One region of the Phytopseudomonas argentinensis genome, then DNA from elsewhere that is predicted to be linked to it. Evidence: predicted binding sites of a transcription regulator. Region 1 holds the regulator's gene; each other region holds the start of a gene.
The links. Region 1 encodes FliA, which starts transcription of late flagellar genes. Its sites were predicted from a motif close to CTAAAGTTTNNNNNNNNNNNGCCGNTAA; they were not measured.
Positions count from the first base shown of each region.

Region 2: a site for FliA is predicted at 2,386-2,413, ahead of motA (flagellar motor stator protein MotA). Genes of this name have one in related genera too.
Region 3: a site for FliA is predicted at 2,376-2,403, ahead of SA190iCDA_RS17590 (methyl-accepting chemotaxis protein). Genes of this name have one in related genera too.
Region 4: a site for FliA is predicted at 1,387-1,414, ahead of SA190iCDA_RS07540 (methyl-accepting chemotaxis protein). Genes of this name have one in related genera too.

Region 1 is NZ_CP056087.1:3,557,069-3,561,224, reverse strand. Features, by position in the region: gene flhF (flagellar biosynthesis protein FlhF) at 1-1,080, shown strand, start outside; gene fleN (flagellar synthesis regulator FleN) at 1,168-2,007, shown strand; gene fliA (RNA polymerase sigma factor FliA) at 2,004-2,747, shown strand; gene SA190iCDA_RS15890 (chemotaxis response regulator CheY) at 2,945-3,319, shown strand; gene SA190iCDA_RS15885 (protein phosphatase CheZ) at 3,339-4,127, shown strand; gene SA190iCDA_RS15880 (chemotaxis protein CheA) at 4,139-4,156, shown strand, end outside.
Region 2 is NZ_CP056087.1:995,239-999,394, reverse strand. Features, by position in the region: gene rsgA (small ribosomal subunit biogenesis GTPase RsgA) at 1-437, shown strand, start outside; gene motB (flagellar motor protein MotB) at 466-1,473, opposite strand; gene motA (flagellar motor stator protein MotA) at 1,479-2,330, opposite strand; gene SA190iCDA_RS04530 (HDOD domain-containing protein) at 2,452-3,963, shown strand; gene SA190iCDA_RS04525 (rhodanese-like domain-containing protein) at 4,030-4,156, shown strand, end outside.
Region 3 is NZ_CP056087.1:3,908,389-3,912,544, forward strand. Features, by position in the region: gene SA190iCDA_RS17580 (LacI family DNA-binding transcriptional regulator) at 1-744, shown strand, start outside; gene SA190iCDA_RS17585 (L-talarate/galactarate dehydratase) at 1,027-2,187, shown strand; gene SA190iCDA_RS17590 (methyl-accepting chemotaxis protein) at 2,445-4,156, shown strand, end outside.
Region 4 is NZ_CP056087.1:1,722,921-1,727,076, forward strand. Features, by position in the region: gene SA190iCDA_RS07530 (AEC family transporter) at 1-870, opposite strand, end outside; gene SA190iCDA_RS07535 (GFA family protein) at 916-1,320, shown strand; gene SA190iCDA_RS07540 (methyl-accepting chemotaxis protein) at 1,611-3,518, shown strand; gene SA190iCDA_RS07545 (response regulator) at 3,663-4,052, shown strand; gene SA190iCDA_RS07550 (hypothetical protein) at 4,155-4,156, shown strand, end outside.

The DNA.
Region 1 (4,156 bases):
GAACTGACCACGCGCAGTCAGCTCGATGCCGGCAAGGACCGTCAGCTGTTTGGCGCGGCGCCTGCCACACCGTCCGCCGACAGCCTGGATGCCGTGTTGCAGCGCCAGCAGCAGAAGCCGGCTGCGGCCTCGGTTGATCAGTCGGCGCTGGATTCCATGCGCTCCGAACTGCATGGCCTGCGTGAGTTGATCGAAATGCAGATGGGTTCGATGGCCTGGGGGCAGATGCAGGCCCGGCGTCCACAGCAGGCCACCTTGTGGCGTCGCCTGCAGCGTATGGGGCTGCCCGCCGAACTGGCGCGCACGCTGCTCGAGCGCGTGGCGTCGATCGCCGATCAGCGCCAGGCCTGGCGCATGGTGCTGGCGCACCTCGCCCATTCGATTCAGACGCCCAAGCAGGAACCGATGGAAGAGGGCGGCGTGATCGCCCTGGTCGGCCCGGCCGGCATGGGCAAGACCACCACCCTGGCCAAGCTGGCCGCTCGCTACGTACTCAAGTACGGCGCCGCCAGCATCGCCCTGGTGAGCATGGACAGCTACCGCATCGGTGCCCAGGAGCAGCTCAAGACCCTGGGACGGATTCTTGGCGTCTCGGTGACCCAGGTCGACCCCGGGCAGTCGCTGACCCAGGCCCTGGCGCCACTGGCTCGCAAGCGCGTGGTGCTGATCGACACCGCCGGCCTGCCCGCCAACGATCCGGCGCTGCGCATGCAACTCGAGGCGCTGGCCAGTCGCGGCATCAATGCCCGCAATTACCTGGTGCTGGCCGCTACCAGCCAGGCCCAGGTGCTCAAGGCGGCCTATCACAGCTACAAGCGCTGTGGGCTGGCCGGCTGCATTCTGAGTAAACTGGACGAAGCTGCCAGCATGGGCGAGGTCTTGGGCCTGGCTATTGGCCACCGCCTGCCGGTAGCCTACCTGGCAGATGGTCCGCGCATTCCGGATGACGTGCACGTGCCGCGCAGCCACCAGCTGGTCAGTCGCGCCGTTGGCCTGCAGGCACCCGATGAGCCGAGCGAGGATACGATGGCCGACATGTTCGCCGGGCTCTATCAGAACCCGGCCAGGCAGGCCGGTTGAACGGGTTGAGTGTGGCGAAGCGCTGGTCGTGCTCGCCGCTACAGCGCACAATGGCCCCAGGGCCCACAGTGAAGTTAGATAAGGTGTATAGATAACATGGGTATGCATCCCGTACAGGTGATCGCGGTGACCGGCGGCAAAGGCGGCGTTGGCAAGACCAATGTGTCGGTGAATTTGTCACTGGCGCTCGCCGATCTCGGTCGGCGCGTCATGCTCATGGATGCCGACCTTGGCCTGGCCAACGTCGACGTGTTGCTCGGCCTGACCGCCAAACGCACCCTGGCCGACGTCATCGACGGCCAATGTGATCTGCGCGACGTGGTATTGCAGGGCCCTGGTGGCATTCGTATCGTGCCCGCGGCCTCCGGCACCCAGGCCATGGTGCAGCTCACGCCCATGCAGCATGCCGGCCTGATCCAGGCCTTCAGCGACATCAGCGACAACCTCGACGTGCTGATCGTCGACACCGCTGCCGGCATCGGCGATTCGGTGGTCAGCTTCGTGCGCGCCGCCCAGGAAGTGCTGGTAGTGGTGTGCGATGAACCGACCTCCATCACCGATGCCTACGCGCTGATCAAGCTGCTCAATCGCGACCACGGCATGAGCCGTTTCCGGGTGCTCGCCAACATGGCGCACAGCCCCCAGGAAGGTCGCAATCTGTTTGCTAAGCTGACCAAGGTGACCGACCGTTTTCTGGATGTCGCGCTGCAGTATGTCGGCGCGGTTCCCTACGACGAATCGGTTCGCAAGGCCGTACAGAAACAACGTGCGGTGTATGAGGCGTTCCCTCGTTCGAAGTGCGCGCTGGCGTTCAAGGCGATTGCCCAGAAGGTCGATGCATGGCCCTTACCGGCCAACCCGCGTGGTCATCTGGAGTTTTTCGTGGAGCGCCTGGTGCAACAACCGACTGCAGACACGGCTGTATGACGACAGCCTCTGGACTCCGAATGTACAGCAAGGCAACAGCACGAGATTCACAGCATCAGTTGATCGAGCGCCACGCGCCGCTGGTAAAACGTATCGCCTACCACCTGTTGGCCCGCCTGCCGGCCAACGTGCAGGTCGACGATCTGATCCAGGCCGGCATGATCGGTTTGCTCGAGGCATCGCGTAAGTACGACGCCGGCAAGGGTGCCAGTTTCGAGACCTTTGCCGGCATCCGCATTCGCGGCGCCATGCTCGACGAAGTGCGCAAGGGCGACTGGGCACCGCGCTCGGTGCACCGCAACAGCCGCATGGTCAGTGATGCGATACGAAAAATTGAGGCCAGAACCGGTCGCGACGCTAAAGATCACGAGGTTGCTGCCGAACTCCAATTGAGTCTCGAAGATTACTACGGCATTCTTGGCGACACTTTGGGCAGCCGTCTGTTCAGTTTCGACGACCTCTTGCAGGAAGGCGAGAACGGCGGGCTGCAGGAAGACACGAGTTCCCTGCATCACGGACCATCGCATGAGCTGGAGGACAATCGTTTCCAGGCCGCGTTGGCCGATGCCATCAGTAATCTGCCGGAGCGTGAGCGGCTGGTGTTGTCGCTGTATTACGACGAGGAGCTGAACCTCAAGGAAATCGGCGAGGTACTGGGGGTGAGTGAGTCGCGGGTCAGCCAGCTGCATAGCCAGTGTGCCGCTCGTTTGCGAGCGCGGCTAGGGGAGTGGCGCGCATAGGAATTTGTTCAGGGGCTGGAGTTGGTCGAGCCAGTCCTTGTGGTAAATGCAGGACAGCAGGGCGGGGCACACAGTGAACGCAGCAAAGCCGAGCGCAATCGATTGCGGCGTTCAGCCAGGCCGGTTTCACGATTAATAAGCGCTGCACAAGGTTGCAGGCGTTTTAGGACTGTACGGAGGTCGACTTGGACAAGAACATGAAAATCCTCATCGTCGATGATTTCTCGACGATGCGACGGATCATCAAGAACCTCTTGCGTGATCTGGGGTTCACCAACACGGCAGAGGCTGACGACGGCACGACCGCGTTGCCGATGCTGCAGAGCGGCAGCTTCGATTTTCTAGTAACCGACTGGAACATGCCGGGCATGACGGGCATCGACCTGTTGCGCGCCGTGCGTGCCGACGAGCGACTCAAGCACCTGCCTGTGCTGATGGTCACGGCGGAAGCCAAACGCGATCAGATCATCGAGGCCGCGCAAGCCGGTGTGAATGGCTATGTAGTCAAGCCGTTCACCGCTCAGGTGCTCAAGGAAAAGATCGAGAAAATCTTCGAGCGGGTTAACGGCTGATGTCTGCCGCGAGGTTGTTATGGAACACCATGAATCTAACGATGTTGACCTCGAGTCGACCCTGAAAAGCAATGCCCGCCAACTGGTCGACAGCCTCGAGCAAGGCAACTTTGGCGAAGCCGTACAGCTGATCAACGAACTGAACAAGGCGCGCGACCGGGGTCTTTATCTCGAAGTCGGCAAGCTCACTCGTGAGCTGCATAACGCGATCGTCAACTTTCAGCTCGATCCCCGCGTACCGCACGCCAGTGAAATCTCGCAGATCGCCGATGCGACCGAGCGCCTGAACTATGTGGTCACCATGACCGAGCGTGCGGCCAACCGCACCATGGATCTGGTCGAGCAGAGTGCGCCGCTGGTCAACGACCTGAGCAGCGAGGCCGATTCGCTCGCCGAGGATTGGGGGCGCTTCATGCGCCGCGAAATGAGTGCCGAGGCGTTCCGTGAACTGGCCAAGCGTATCGAGCTGTTCCTGGCGCGCAGCCAGCGCGACACCAGCAAGTTGTCGGGGCATCTCAACGACATTCTGCTGGCGCAGGATTACCAGGACCTGACCGGTCAGGTGATCAAGCGCGTCACCCAGTTGGTGACCGAGGTCGAGAGCAATCTGCTGAAGCTGGTGCTGATGGCCAGCCAGGTCGATCGCTTCGCCGGTATCGATCACAACCACGAAGAGCTGCGTGCCGAGCAGAACAAAGAAAAAAATCCGTCCCGCGGTGAAGGTCCGCAGATTCATGCCGATAAGCGTGATGACGTCGCCTCGAACCAAGACGACGTCGACGATTTGCTGTCCAGTCTGGGTTTTTAGGAGCACGTCATATGAGCTTCGGCGCCGAT
Region 2 (4,156 bases), 2.5 Mb from region 1:
ACGGCATGGACCAGCTGAAGAAACAGCTCGATGGCAACATCAGCGTGTTCGTGGGCCAGTCCGGGGTGGGCAAGTCGTCGCTGGTCAACAGCCTGCTGCCGGGGGTCGACACCCGGGTCGGCGCGTTGTCGGAACTGACCGGCAAGGGCACCCACACCACCACCACCGCGCGACTGTTCCATTTCCCCGGCGGCGGCCAGCTGATCGACTCACCGGGTATCCGCGAGTTCGGCCTCGGCCACGTCAGCCGTGACGATGTGGAGGCGGGTTTCATCGAGTTCGCCGACCTGCTCGGTCATTGCCGTTTCCGCGACTGCAAGCATGATCGGGAGCCCGGCTGCGCCTTGCTCAAGGCACTGGAAGAAGGGCGCATCCAGCCCCAGCGAATGAACAGCTACCGGCACATCCTGGCCAGCCTGCCGGAACCGGAGTACTGATCGGCCAGCACACCGGGACGCCGGTCGATCACTCGACCGGCTGATCGACCTTCAGCGCGCCATCCTCGAAGATATTCAGCCGTTCTCGCAGCTGGTCATTGGACAGCGGCTCGCCGGCTGGTGCGGCGCCGGCCGCCGGCGCGGGATCGGGCGCCAGCGCGCCACCGCTCTGCTCGCCCTCGATGTCGCGCTGCGCCTTCTTGTTCAGCACCACGATATCGATACGCCGGTTGACCGGGTTGAACGGATCGTCACGGTCGAACAGTGCCGATGAGGCATAGCCGACCACCCTCGCCACCTGCGCGTCTTCGTAGCCCGCCGCGACCAGCACGCGCCGCGCCGCGTTGGCGCGGTTGGCCGACAACTCCCAGTTGCCGAAGCCACCAGCACCGGCAAAAGGCTTGGCGTCGGTATGCCCACTGATGCTGATCTTGTTGGGTACCGCCTTGATGGTGTCGGTCAGGGCAAACAGGATGTCCTCGAAATACGGCTGCAACTGCGCGCTGCCGAGGGCGAACATGGGCCGGTTCTCGGCATCGACGATCTGGATGCGCAGGCCGTCCTGGGTGATCTCGAAGAGAATCTGATCCTTGAAGCGCTGCAACTGCGGGTCCAGTTCGACCTTGTTCTGCAACTCCTGCAACAGCAACTCCAGGCGCTCGCGCTCGACTTCCTCGGCCTTGGCCTCGGCCTGCTCGGCATCCAGCTCGGCGGGGTCCTTGGGTTCGGTATCCGCCTGGTCGCCCGGTGATTCCTGGGGCTGCTCGTTGAGGGTGCGATCCGGCGACGGCGTCGGCGAGCCACCCAGATCGATCACGTAGGGGCTGGCACTCTCGGAAAAGCCGATGGGATCCTTGAAGTAACCGGAAATCAGCTTTTTCTGCTCGGGGGTGGCCGAGGACATCAGCCACATCACCATGAAGAAGGCCATCATCGCCGTGGCGAAGTCGGCAAAGGCGATCTTCCAGGCGCCACCGTGATGGCCGCCGGCAACCTTCTTGACCCGTTTGACGATAATCGGCTGGTTGTTTTCCATGGTGCTTAGCTTCCGCGCATGGCCTGTTCAAGCTCGCTGAAGCTTGGGCGGTGCGCCGGGTACAAGGTCTTGCGCGAGAATTCCACGGCCAGCGACGGCGGCATGCCGGAGGCGGAAGCCACCAGGCCGGCCTTGATGGCCTCGTAGACGTTCAGTTCTTCCTTGGCGTCGTGTTCGAGCGCGCCGGCCAGCGGGCCGAAGAAACCGTAGGAAGCGAGAATGCCGAGGAAGGTACCGACCAGCGCGGTACCGACCTTCTCACCGATCTGGGCGTTATCCGCTTCGGCCAGGATCGACATGGTGATCACGATCCCCAGTACCGCGGCGACGATCCCCATCGCCGGCATGCCGTCGGCGACCTTCGCCACGGCGTGGGCAGGATGCTCCAGCTCCTCCTTGAGGCCCACCAGTTCCATGTCGAACAGGCCTTCGAGCTCGTGGGGCGCCATGTTGCCCGAGGACATGATGCGCAGGTAATCGCAGATGAACGCGACCATCCGCTCGTCCCCCAGCACCGCCGGGTACTTGCTGAAGATCGGGCTCGCCGCCGGGTCTTCGAGGTCGGCCTCGATGGCCATCATGCCCTCGCGACGCGCCTTGTTGAGGATCTCGTAGAGCAGGCGCAGCACTTCCAGATAATAGTCGTGGGTGAAGCGCGACTTGAACATCTTCAGGGACTTCTTGAAGACGGTCATGAACATGCTGCCCGGGTTGGACTGCAGGAAGGCGCCCAGGGCAGCCCCGCCGATGATCAGCACCTCGAAGGGGTGTACCAATGCCATGATCTTGCCCCCGGACGCGACGAAACCGCCGAGTACGCAAGCGAATACAACGATGATGCCGATGATTTTGGCCATAGAAGGAAACTTGAGCAGGTGAAAAGAAAGGGCGACCGCGCGAATCCCCTTCTACTTATCGGAAGAGATACGCCAGACTATAGTCAGTTAAGTCTAAAAAAAGCCATTCTGGCACAGCCCCATGGTCGCAAGCACGCCGTTACCGCGCACCCTCGAGGCCTGGCTCAAGCAGCTGGACGGGCAGCTATTGCCCATCGCGACCGATCATCACCAGCAGGTTCGCCGCGCCCTGGGCGACAGCCGCCGCTCGCTGCGCGAAATCGCCGACCTGATGCAGGACAGCCCGGCGCTGGTGCTCAGCGTGCTGCGCGAGGCCAACGGCAAGGGCAGCGCCCTGGGGGAAGCGGCGGAAAGCCTGGAAACGGCACTGACCCGCCTGGGCCTCAAGCGCGCCGAAGAGCTGCTGGCTCGCCTACCGGCCCGGGCGCTCGCCGACATCCCCTTGCCCCTGCGGCAGATCCAGCTGATCAGCCAGCACGCCGCCTACCAGGCCAATGGCTTGTTCGCCGCACGCCTGGCGCGCCTGTGGCAGGAAATCCACTGGGGCAGCCTGCTGTTCCTGTCGCCGGTCTGGGCCCTGCTGGCCGCCCACCCCCATCTGTTCGAAGCCTGGGAACAACGGGTGCTGATAGACGGCGAGCCGCCGGTCAAGGTCGAGCGCGACATGCTCGGCGTTTCGCTGTTCGACTTGTGCCTGGCGCTGGCCGAGCGCTGGCGGCTGCCGGCCTGGATCGTTCAGGGCTATCGCCTGCTGATCGATGACCGCCGGCTGCTGGGCAAGGCGCTGTACCTGGCGCGTCGCCATGACGAGCCGTTGCGCCAGCAGCAGGAGCTGGACGCCGATCCGGCCCTGCAGCGCTGGCTCACCCAGCCCGCCAACAGCATCCTGCTGGCCAACGTGATCGCCGTATCGGCCCACAACGCCTGGAGCGGCAGCCACACCAGGCGCTGGCACGGGCTCAACAGCCTGTACCTGCAGCTGCCGCTGGCCGACCTGCAACAGCAGATCCACCAGAACGCGGCGCACAGCGCACGGCAACTGGATACCGTCGGTCTCTGGCACCCCGCCGAAGCCCTGCTGTGGCCGTGGAATGCCCGCCACGTTCAAGCGCGCAAGCCGGCACCGGCGCCGCAGGTCGCTGACTGGCGGCAGCTGTGCACCCAACTGCTCGCCCAGCCTTCGGCATTCAACAATGTGCAGCAACTCACCACCTGCGCCCGCCAGGCGCTGCAGGCCGCCGGCTTGTCACGGGTAATGATGCTGCTCGCCGACCGCACCCACACGCGCCTGCAGCTGCAGCAGCATGCCGGCGTGGCCGCCAGCGCCAGCGGCCTGACCCTCGACCCGGCGCAAAGCCAGGTGCTGCGTCGCCTGCTGCAGAAGCCCGCGCAACTGCGCCTCACGCCAGCCAACATCGCGCAATTTTCCGCCCTGCTGCCCGGCGACCTGAAAGCCCTGCTGCCCAGCGAACACCTGCTGATTCGCTCCCTGGCCAGCAACGAACGGGTGGTGATGCTGCTGTTCGCCGACCAGAGTGGCCAGCCGATCGGTGACACCGTCGTGCAGGCCTTCACCAAAACCACGCAATGCATCGAGCGTGCGCTGGACACCTTCAGCAAACGTCAGCGTTGAGCTCCGCCGTTTTCCGGCATTCTTCTGCGCTACAATCGTGCTCTTAATTCCGCCAACGAGGCCTGTATGACAGCCTTCGACGAACTGCCGCTGGTCATCGAGCCGGCGGATCTCGCCCCGCGACTGCAAGCGCCCGAGCTGATCCTGGTCGACCTGAGCAGCCACCCGCGTTATCTGGACGGCCACATTCCCG
Region 3 (4,156 bases), 350 kb from region 1:
GGCACCCTCACCGAAGCCGGCCACGAAACCCTGATCGGGCTGACCAACTACAGCGCCGAGCGCGAGGAACAGCTGCTCGACACCATCCTGCGCCGCCGTCCCGACGGCATCGTGCTTACCGGCACGTTGCACACCAAGGCCAGCCGCACGCGCCTGTCGCGCTCGGGCATCGCCATCGTCGAATCCTGGGACCTGGCGCCACGCCCGCTGGACATGCTGGTGGGCTTTTCCCACGAAGCGGTCGGCGCCGCCATCGCCCGCTACCTGACGGCCAAGGGCTACCGGCGTTTCGCCGTGTTGACCCTGGACGACCCCCGTGGCCAGCGGCGCTGCGACAGCCTGGTCGAGGAACTGGCCCGCCAGGGCGTCGCCGATGGGCCCCGGGTGGTGCTGCCACCACCGGCGACGGTCGATCTGGGCCGCGAGGGGCTACGGCGCCTGCTGACCGCCGGCGAGCGCCCCGAGGTGCTGGTGTGCAGCTCCGACACCCTCGCCCATGGCGTGCTGGTGGAAGCCGCCGAGCACGGCATCCGGGTGCCCGACGACCTGGCGGTGATGGGTTTTGGCGACCTGAACATCGCGGCGCACCTGCAGCCGTCGCTTTCCACGGTGCGCGTCAACGGCGCCGAGATCGGCCTGCAGGCGGCGCACGCCCTGCTGCAGCGCCTCGACCATCCCCACGAAGAGCCGGTGAAGGTGCGCATCGATACGGGCTTCAGCATCGTCGAGCGACAGAGCGCTTGAGAGCCGACTCATATTTCCAGCCCGACTTCAGTGCTTGGCTGATTGCGGGCGGGAGCAGCCGCAAGCTGCAAGCTCCATGCTACAAGCAGTCCGCAGTGCTCTAGCTTCTTCTTGCAGCTTGAGGCTTGCGGGTTGAAGCTCAATGCCCGCTCCTGCCTTATTGCAGTCCTGAAGCCCCGCCCAATCGCTTGAATGATTAGCTAATCAGCCTAACGTCCGCCTTCACGCCAGCGCTTGCATCACCTGGCGGCCCCAACAAGAACGTCAAGCGAGGTAATCCACATGAGTGAACACACCCTCCCCCAAGGCAGCGCCGACCAGGATCAGATCGCCTTGGTGCGCATCGCCTCGGTGTTTCTGCCCCTGGCCAACCCGATCAGCGATGCCAAGGTGCTGACCGGCCGGCAGAAGCCGATGACCGAGATCGCCATGCTGTTCGTGGAGATCGAGAGCAAGGACGGCCATCGCGGCCTGGGCTTCAGCTACTCGAAACGCGCCGGCGGGCCCGGCCAGTTCGCCCATGCCCGGGAGATCGCCCCGGCGCTGCTCGGCGAGAACCCCAGCGACATCCAGAAACTCTGGACCAAACTGTGCTGGGCCGGCGCCTCGGTGGGCCGCAGCGGCCTGTCGACCCAGGCCATCGGCGCCTTCGACGTGGCCCTGTGGGACCTGAAAGCCAGGCGCGCCAACCTGTCCCTGGCCCGCCTGCTCGGCGCCCAGCGCGACTCGGTGCGCTGCTACAACACCTCCGGGGGCTTCCTGCACACGCCACTGGATCAGCTGAAGGTCAACACCGACCTGTCTCGGGAGAAAGGCATCGGCGGCATCAAGCTGAAAGTCGGCCAGCCCGACGCGGCTCTCGACCTGCACCGTGTCGCCACCATCCGTCAGCACCTGGGTGACGATTTCCCGCTGATGGTCGACGCCAACCAGCAATGGGATCGCCCCACTGCCCAGCGCATGTGCCGGCGCTTCGAAGAGTTTAACCTGGTATGGATCGAGGAGCCGCTGGACTGCTACGACGCCGAGGGCCACGCCGCCCTGGCCGGCGCATTCGACACCCCGATCGCCACCGGCGAGATGCTCACCAGCGTCGCCGAGCACGCCGAGTTCATCAAAATCCGTGGCGCCGACTACCTGATGCCCGATGCGCCGCGGGTGGGCGGCATCACCCCGTTCCTGAAGATCGCCGCCATGGCCGAACAGGCCGGGCTGATGCTCGCCCCCCACTTCGCCATGGAATTGCACGTGCACCTGGCCGCCACCTACCCCTCCGAGCCTTGGGTGGAGCATTTCGAATGGCTCGAGCCGCTGTTCAATGAGCGCCTGGAAACCCGCGACGGCCGCATGCGGGTGCCGAACCGCCCTGGCCTGGGCCTCTCGCTCAGCGAGCGGGTGGCCGGCTGGACCGCCCAGCAGGCAGAGTTCGGCAGGCGCGCCTGACGCCTTGCCCTTAGGGAAAGCCGCTATCGGCACGGCGTCGGCAGCGGTATTTTAGCAAAGGTGGATTGACGTCATTTTTTTGTATGCTGAGCTCTTTATCCGCAACATGGGAGGCACTACACTGCGCGCCCTCGCGGGGTCTTGTGCGAATCTCGCGCGTAACGTCGGCGAACCAGGCGCTTTTTTAGTTAAAGGTTCCGCCCGGCCGGTCGAAGTAATAAAAATTCCAAGGATTTTTCTCTGCCAGGAGCTGCAGCATGCAGTCGTTGAAGTCGCTGTACGATTCGATCGAGATGCACTTTTTCGATACCCTGACCAAGAAATTATCCAGCCTGTTCCTGCTGGTGCTGGTCAGCGGCCTGCTGGTCTGGGTGGCCCTCAGCCTGCGGGCCGACATCGTGCAACTGCTGCACGGTGCGCAACTCGACCCGGTGCTGCTCAAGCAGGTCGAAGGCAAGCTCGACACCCTCGGCACCGCCCTGGCGCTCAGCGCGATCTTCACCCTGGGCATGGTCAGCTTCATGGTCTGGTATTTCCGCCACCTGATCGTGCGCCCGGTCGACAACATGACCCGCGCCCTGGAAGAAATCGCCAGCGGTGAAGGCGACCTGTCCCGCGACCTGCCCCTGCTCACCCACGATGAAATCCGCACCCTGGCAAGCACCTGCAACCGCTTCCTGGCCAAGCAGCGCGAGATCATCAGCAACGTGCAGGCGCTGACCGTACAAATCGCCGTCGAGTCCGCCCGTTCGCTGAAGAACATCAGCGACTCCAGCGACAGCGCCACCCACCAGGCACGCTTCGCCAACGAAGTGATGAGCGAGAGCAACAGTGCGGTGGGCCGCATCGAAGAGGTGTCGCAGCAGACCCAGGCGATCTCCGGCACCACCGCCCACAACCTGAGCATGGCCCAGGACTCCTACGCCGAACTGCTGGAAGTCACCGGCAACATCAGCGCCATTTCCACCAGCCTCAACGAATTCAGCACCCTGGTCTCGGCGCTCAACGAGCGTTCCTCGAATATCAAGTCGGTGGTCGGCCTGATCCAGCAGATTTCCTCGCAGACCAACCTGCTGGCCCTCAACGCGGCCATCGAAGCGGCCCGTGCCGGGGAAAGCGGCCGCGGCTTCGCGGTTGTCGCCGACGAGGTTCGCACCCTGGCGCAGAACGTCAGCCGCGCCACGGGCGACATCTCGCAGAACATCGACGCCATGCTCAAGGAAGTCAGCACCACCCACGAGCAGACCGCGCGCATCAGCCAGAGCGCCCGGGAAACCCAGGTGGTGGTGGAAAGGGCCACCGGTCACTTCGAGACCATGATCAGCGATTTCGAATCCACCAACGGCAAGCTGGCGGAGATCGCCGAGCACATCCAGCAGGTGGCCGACGCCAATACCGGTATCAATGACCGCGTCACCCAGATCCATGCCGACAGCCAGGCCATCGACCAGCGCATGCAGCGGTCAGCCACGGCCACCCGCGACCTGTCCGCCGTTGCCGAGCGGGTGCAAACGCTGCTGGGCCGCTTCGTGCTCGGCGAGGGCGAACTCGATGCCGCCATCACCCGCGCCACACAGTGCCGCGACGCCCTGCAGGCGCGCCTGGCGACACTGCAGCGCGAAGGCGTCAACCTGTTCGACCAGAACTACAAGCTGATTCCCAATACCGACCCGAAGCAGTACATGACGGGCTACACCGAGCGCTTCGCGCAAATCTGCCAGGAAGAGATCGACCGGCTGACCAAGGGTACCCACGGCGGCATCGTGACCTTTATCGTCGACACCAGGGGCTATTGCCCGGTGAACAACAGCTGGGTGTCGAAAGCGCCGACGGGTGATCGCGCCGTCGACCTGCCGGTGTGCCGCAACAAGCGCATGTTTTCCGACCCGGTGGGCCTGCGCGCGGCGAGCAACACCCAGCGCTTCCTGCTGCAGACCTATCTGCGCGACACCGGCGAGATCATGACCGA
Region 4 (4,156 bases), 1.8 Mb from region 1:
GGCATCGCCGCCCAGCTGGCGGGTCAGCACGTAGGCGGTCGGCGCGGTAGGCAGGGCGAAGAACAGCACCAGCACGGTGCTTTCCATGGTCGGCAGTTGCAGGCCGTAGGCCACCGCCAGGGCCAGCAGCGGCATCAGCAGCAGGCGCAGCAGGCTGTTCCAGGCCAGGGCCGGCACCTCGCCGCCCAGCTGTTCGGGCTTCAGCGCGGCGCCCACGCACAGCAGGCCCAGCGGCAGGCTGGCGGCGGCGAGCAGGCTGAGCAGCCGGCCGCTGCCGCCGGGCAAGCCCAGGCCGCTCAGGTTGACCAGCGCACCGGCCAGGCAGGCCAGGATCAGCGGGTTGCGGAGGATCGGCAGCAGCAGGCCGCGTGCGCTGACCCCGCGCTCGGCGGTCAGCGACCAGACCGACAGCACGTTGACGGCCGGCACCATCAGCGCCAGCATCAAGGCGGCCAGGGTCAGGCCCGGCTGGCCGAACAGGCTGCCCACGGCGGCCAGGCCCAGGTAGGTGTTGAAGCGCAGGATGCCCTGGCTGAAGGCGCCGAAGCGTGCCGCCGGCCAGCCGCGCAGGCGGCGTACGATCAGCAGGGCCAGCCAGGCGATGCCCAGGCCGAGCAGCACGGCCAGGGCCATGCGCGGCAGCTGCGGGTTGTCCAGCGGCGCGGTGGCCAGGCTGTTGAACAGCAGCGCGGGGAACAGGATGAAGTAGTTGAGGCGTTCGGCGCCCGGCCAGAAGGCTTCGTTGGGGAAGCCGCGACGGCTGAGCACGTAGCCGCCGACGATCAGCGCGAAGAGTGGCCAGAGGGCCAAGAGCAGGTCGGTCACGGGAGCCCCCGGTGGTGGTGAGGGTGCATCTTCGCCAGTACCGATCGATCAGGCAAGCCGGGACATCACGGCGTTTCAAGGAGAGTGAAAATGAGCGATCTGCATCAGGGCGGCTGCCAGTGCGGGGCCTTGCGTTACCAGTTCCGGGCACCGTTGCGCGATATCGCCCACTGTCACTGTTCGATCTGCCGGCGCAGCACCGGCGGCATCCTGGTGACCTGGATCACCGTGCCGCTGGCCGCCTTTACCTGGCTGCATGGCGAGCCGGCGCGCTTCGCCTCCTCGCCGAGCTGCGAGCGCTATTTCTGCCCGACCTGCGGCGCTCACCTGGCGCTGTTCACCAGCTTGAGCCCGCACAGCCTGGACGTGACCGTCGCCACCCTGGATCACCCCGAACACGCCGCCGCCGACCGGCATATCTGGACCCAGAGCCGCCTGCCCTGGCTGGCGGTCGACCCCCGGCTGCCGCAGGAACAGCAGGAGCACATCGACTAGCGCGGCAGGTCAAGTAAGCCGCGACGGTAAGCGGTCGGCCGGCATTAGCTGGCGCGCCGGCCCTGATTAAAGAATGAATGTCGCGCGCCGATTACCCCTTTGTACTCGTCTATTGCCTACCGTGCCGCATGCCACATGCGTCCCCCTGTTCAACGTGCCGCGCAGACGGCGTGACAACAGGCAACTCTTTCGCTTCGCTATCGAACTGCCGAAGTATCTTGAATAGGTGACACACCGTGCTCAGAAACATCCCGTTGAGCCTCAAGCTCCTGCTGATCCTCGCCTGCCCGCTGCTGGGCTTTCTCTGGCTCGCCGCCCTGGAGGTCAACGACAGCTACCAGACGCTTCAGGAGATGGACCACACCCAGGAGGCCAGCGTCGTCGCGCAGAAGGTCAGCCAGCTGATTACCGTGTTGCAGCGCGAGCGTGGCGCCAGTGGCGTGTTCCTGGGCAGCCAGGGCAAGACCATGCAGGACGTGCTGCTGCACATGCGCGGCCAGACCGACACCGCCCTGGCCGATGCGCGCACCCTGGCCGGCAGCGCCGATGCCGGGCTGGATGAAGCGCTGGCCACCCTGGGCGGGCTGGATGCCATGCGTGGGCAGATCGACAAGCTGGCGATCAACAACCGCGAATCCGGTGCCCGCTTCACCGATATCATCCGCAAGCTGATCGGCTATACCCATGCCGTCGAGCGTTCGGTCACCGACCCGACGTTGTCGCGCGCCCTGTCGTCGCTCAACCAGTTCATCGAAATGAAGGAGCGTGCCGGCCGCGAGCGCGCCATGCTCGGCGTGGTATTCAACCAGGATCGTTTCGACGCCGAGCTGCTCTCCACCTTCAGCCGCAACCTGGGCGAGTTCACCGCCTATTCGGAGGGCTTTCGCCGCAATGCCTCGGCCGAATTCGTGGGCAAGCTCGATGAGAAAATGCAGCAGCCCAGTGGCCTCGAAGTGGCACGCCTGCAGAAACTGGCCTTCGAAACCCCGCTCGGCCAGCCGCTGGGCGTCAAGGCCACCGACTGGTTCCAGACTTCCACCAACCGCATCGACCTGATGGGCGAAGTGGAAAGCGAGCTGGGGCAGAGCGTCGGCGACCTGGCCGCCCAGGCGCGGGCCAAGGCCTCGACCATGCTGTGGATGACGGCCATCGGCGTGCTGGTCGCCATGGTCGTGGTGGCCGTGCTGTCCTACCTGATCATCCACAACATCAAGCTGGCCGTGGGCGAGGCCAACCGTGCCCTGCTGTCGCTGTCCCAGCGCGACCTGACCGCCCGTTCGGCCTACGTCGGCAAGGACGAGTTCGGCGAGATCACCCGCAACCTCAACATCATGGCCGAGGAACTGACGCAGATCGTCCAGCAAATCGGCTCGGCCACCGCCCAGGTCGCTACCGCCGCCGAGGAGTGCTCGGCCGTGACCCTGCAGACCAGCAACAGCCTGGAGCGCCAGCGCCAGGGCACCGAGCTGGTGGTCACCGCCATCAACGAGATGAGCGCCACGGTGCGCGAGGTGGCGCAGAGCACCAACGATGCCGCGGAAATGTCGCGCCAGGTCAACGTCAACACCACCCAGGGCCGCCAGGAAATCGAGCGCACCGTCGAGGTGATCCGTGAACTGTCGACCCAGGCCGACGATACCGCGCGCATCATCGGCGACCTCAAGCAGGAGAGCGACTCGATCTCCTCGGTGCTCGACGTGATTCGCGGCATCGCCGACCAGACCAACCTGCTGGCCCTCAACGCGGCCATCGAAGCGGCGCGCGCCGGTGATCACGGCCGCGGCTTCGCGGTGGTGGCCTCCGAGGTGCGTACCCTGGCGCAGAAGACCCAGGAGTCCACCGGCAACATCCAGGAGATGATCGCCAACCTGCAGCGCGGCTCCGACCTGGCCACCCAGTCCATGCAGGAAACCCTCGGCAAGGCCCGTGCCGGCGCCAGCAACATCGAGCGCGCCGGCGACCTGCTGGCCGAGATCGCCTCGGGGGTGTCCAGCATCAGCGACCGCAACATGCAGATCGCCGCCGCCGCCGAAGAGCAGAGCGCGGTGGCCGAGGACATCAACCGCAACGTGGTGGAGATCAACGACGTGGCCATCCAGGTCAGCTCCGGTGCCGAGCAGACCGCCGTGACCAGCCAGGAGCTGGCGCGCCTGGCCGATCACCAGCAGAAACTGGTGAGCCGCTTCCGCCTGGCCTGATCGGGCCCTGGCGACCCGTTGCCCGCCGATCTGGCGGGCCACGACCCAGCCTGGCGAATGCCGCCAGTCGACGCCATGAAAAATTAATGAAATCTTGCCCGGCGGCGCCGGTCAGAGCCTGACCCTTACTGCTGGATCCCTGCAATGCCATTGATAGTCATAGCCGAAGACGAACGCTCGATCAGAGAGCTGCTTGTGGAAATCTTCGAAGATGAAGGCCATGAGGTCAAAGCCTTCCCCTGTGCTGACGACGCCTGGGATTACCTCTCCAGCAGCGACGGCCAGGTGGACATGGTGCTCACCGATTTCAGCATGCCCGGCGACATCGACGGGATCTTTCTCGCCCACCTGATACGTGACCGTTTCCCGGACCTGCCGATCATCATCTCCTCGGGCTTCCTGGAAGGCACCAGCGATTTCGACGGCCTCAACGTGGCCGTGATCCCCAAGCCCTGGAGCGTCAGCCAGTTGCTCGCCATGTGCGCGACGATGACCCCAGGCAAGGCGCAACGGCCCGGTATCCCCCGCAGCTGACCCAGTCGTCGCACCCCTGGCGTGCAGCACGACAGCCGAGGGCGCAGAAAACGCAGCGGATATGTAAAATCGCCGCCCCGTTTGACTGCTGGAGATGTCACCTT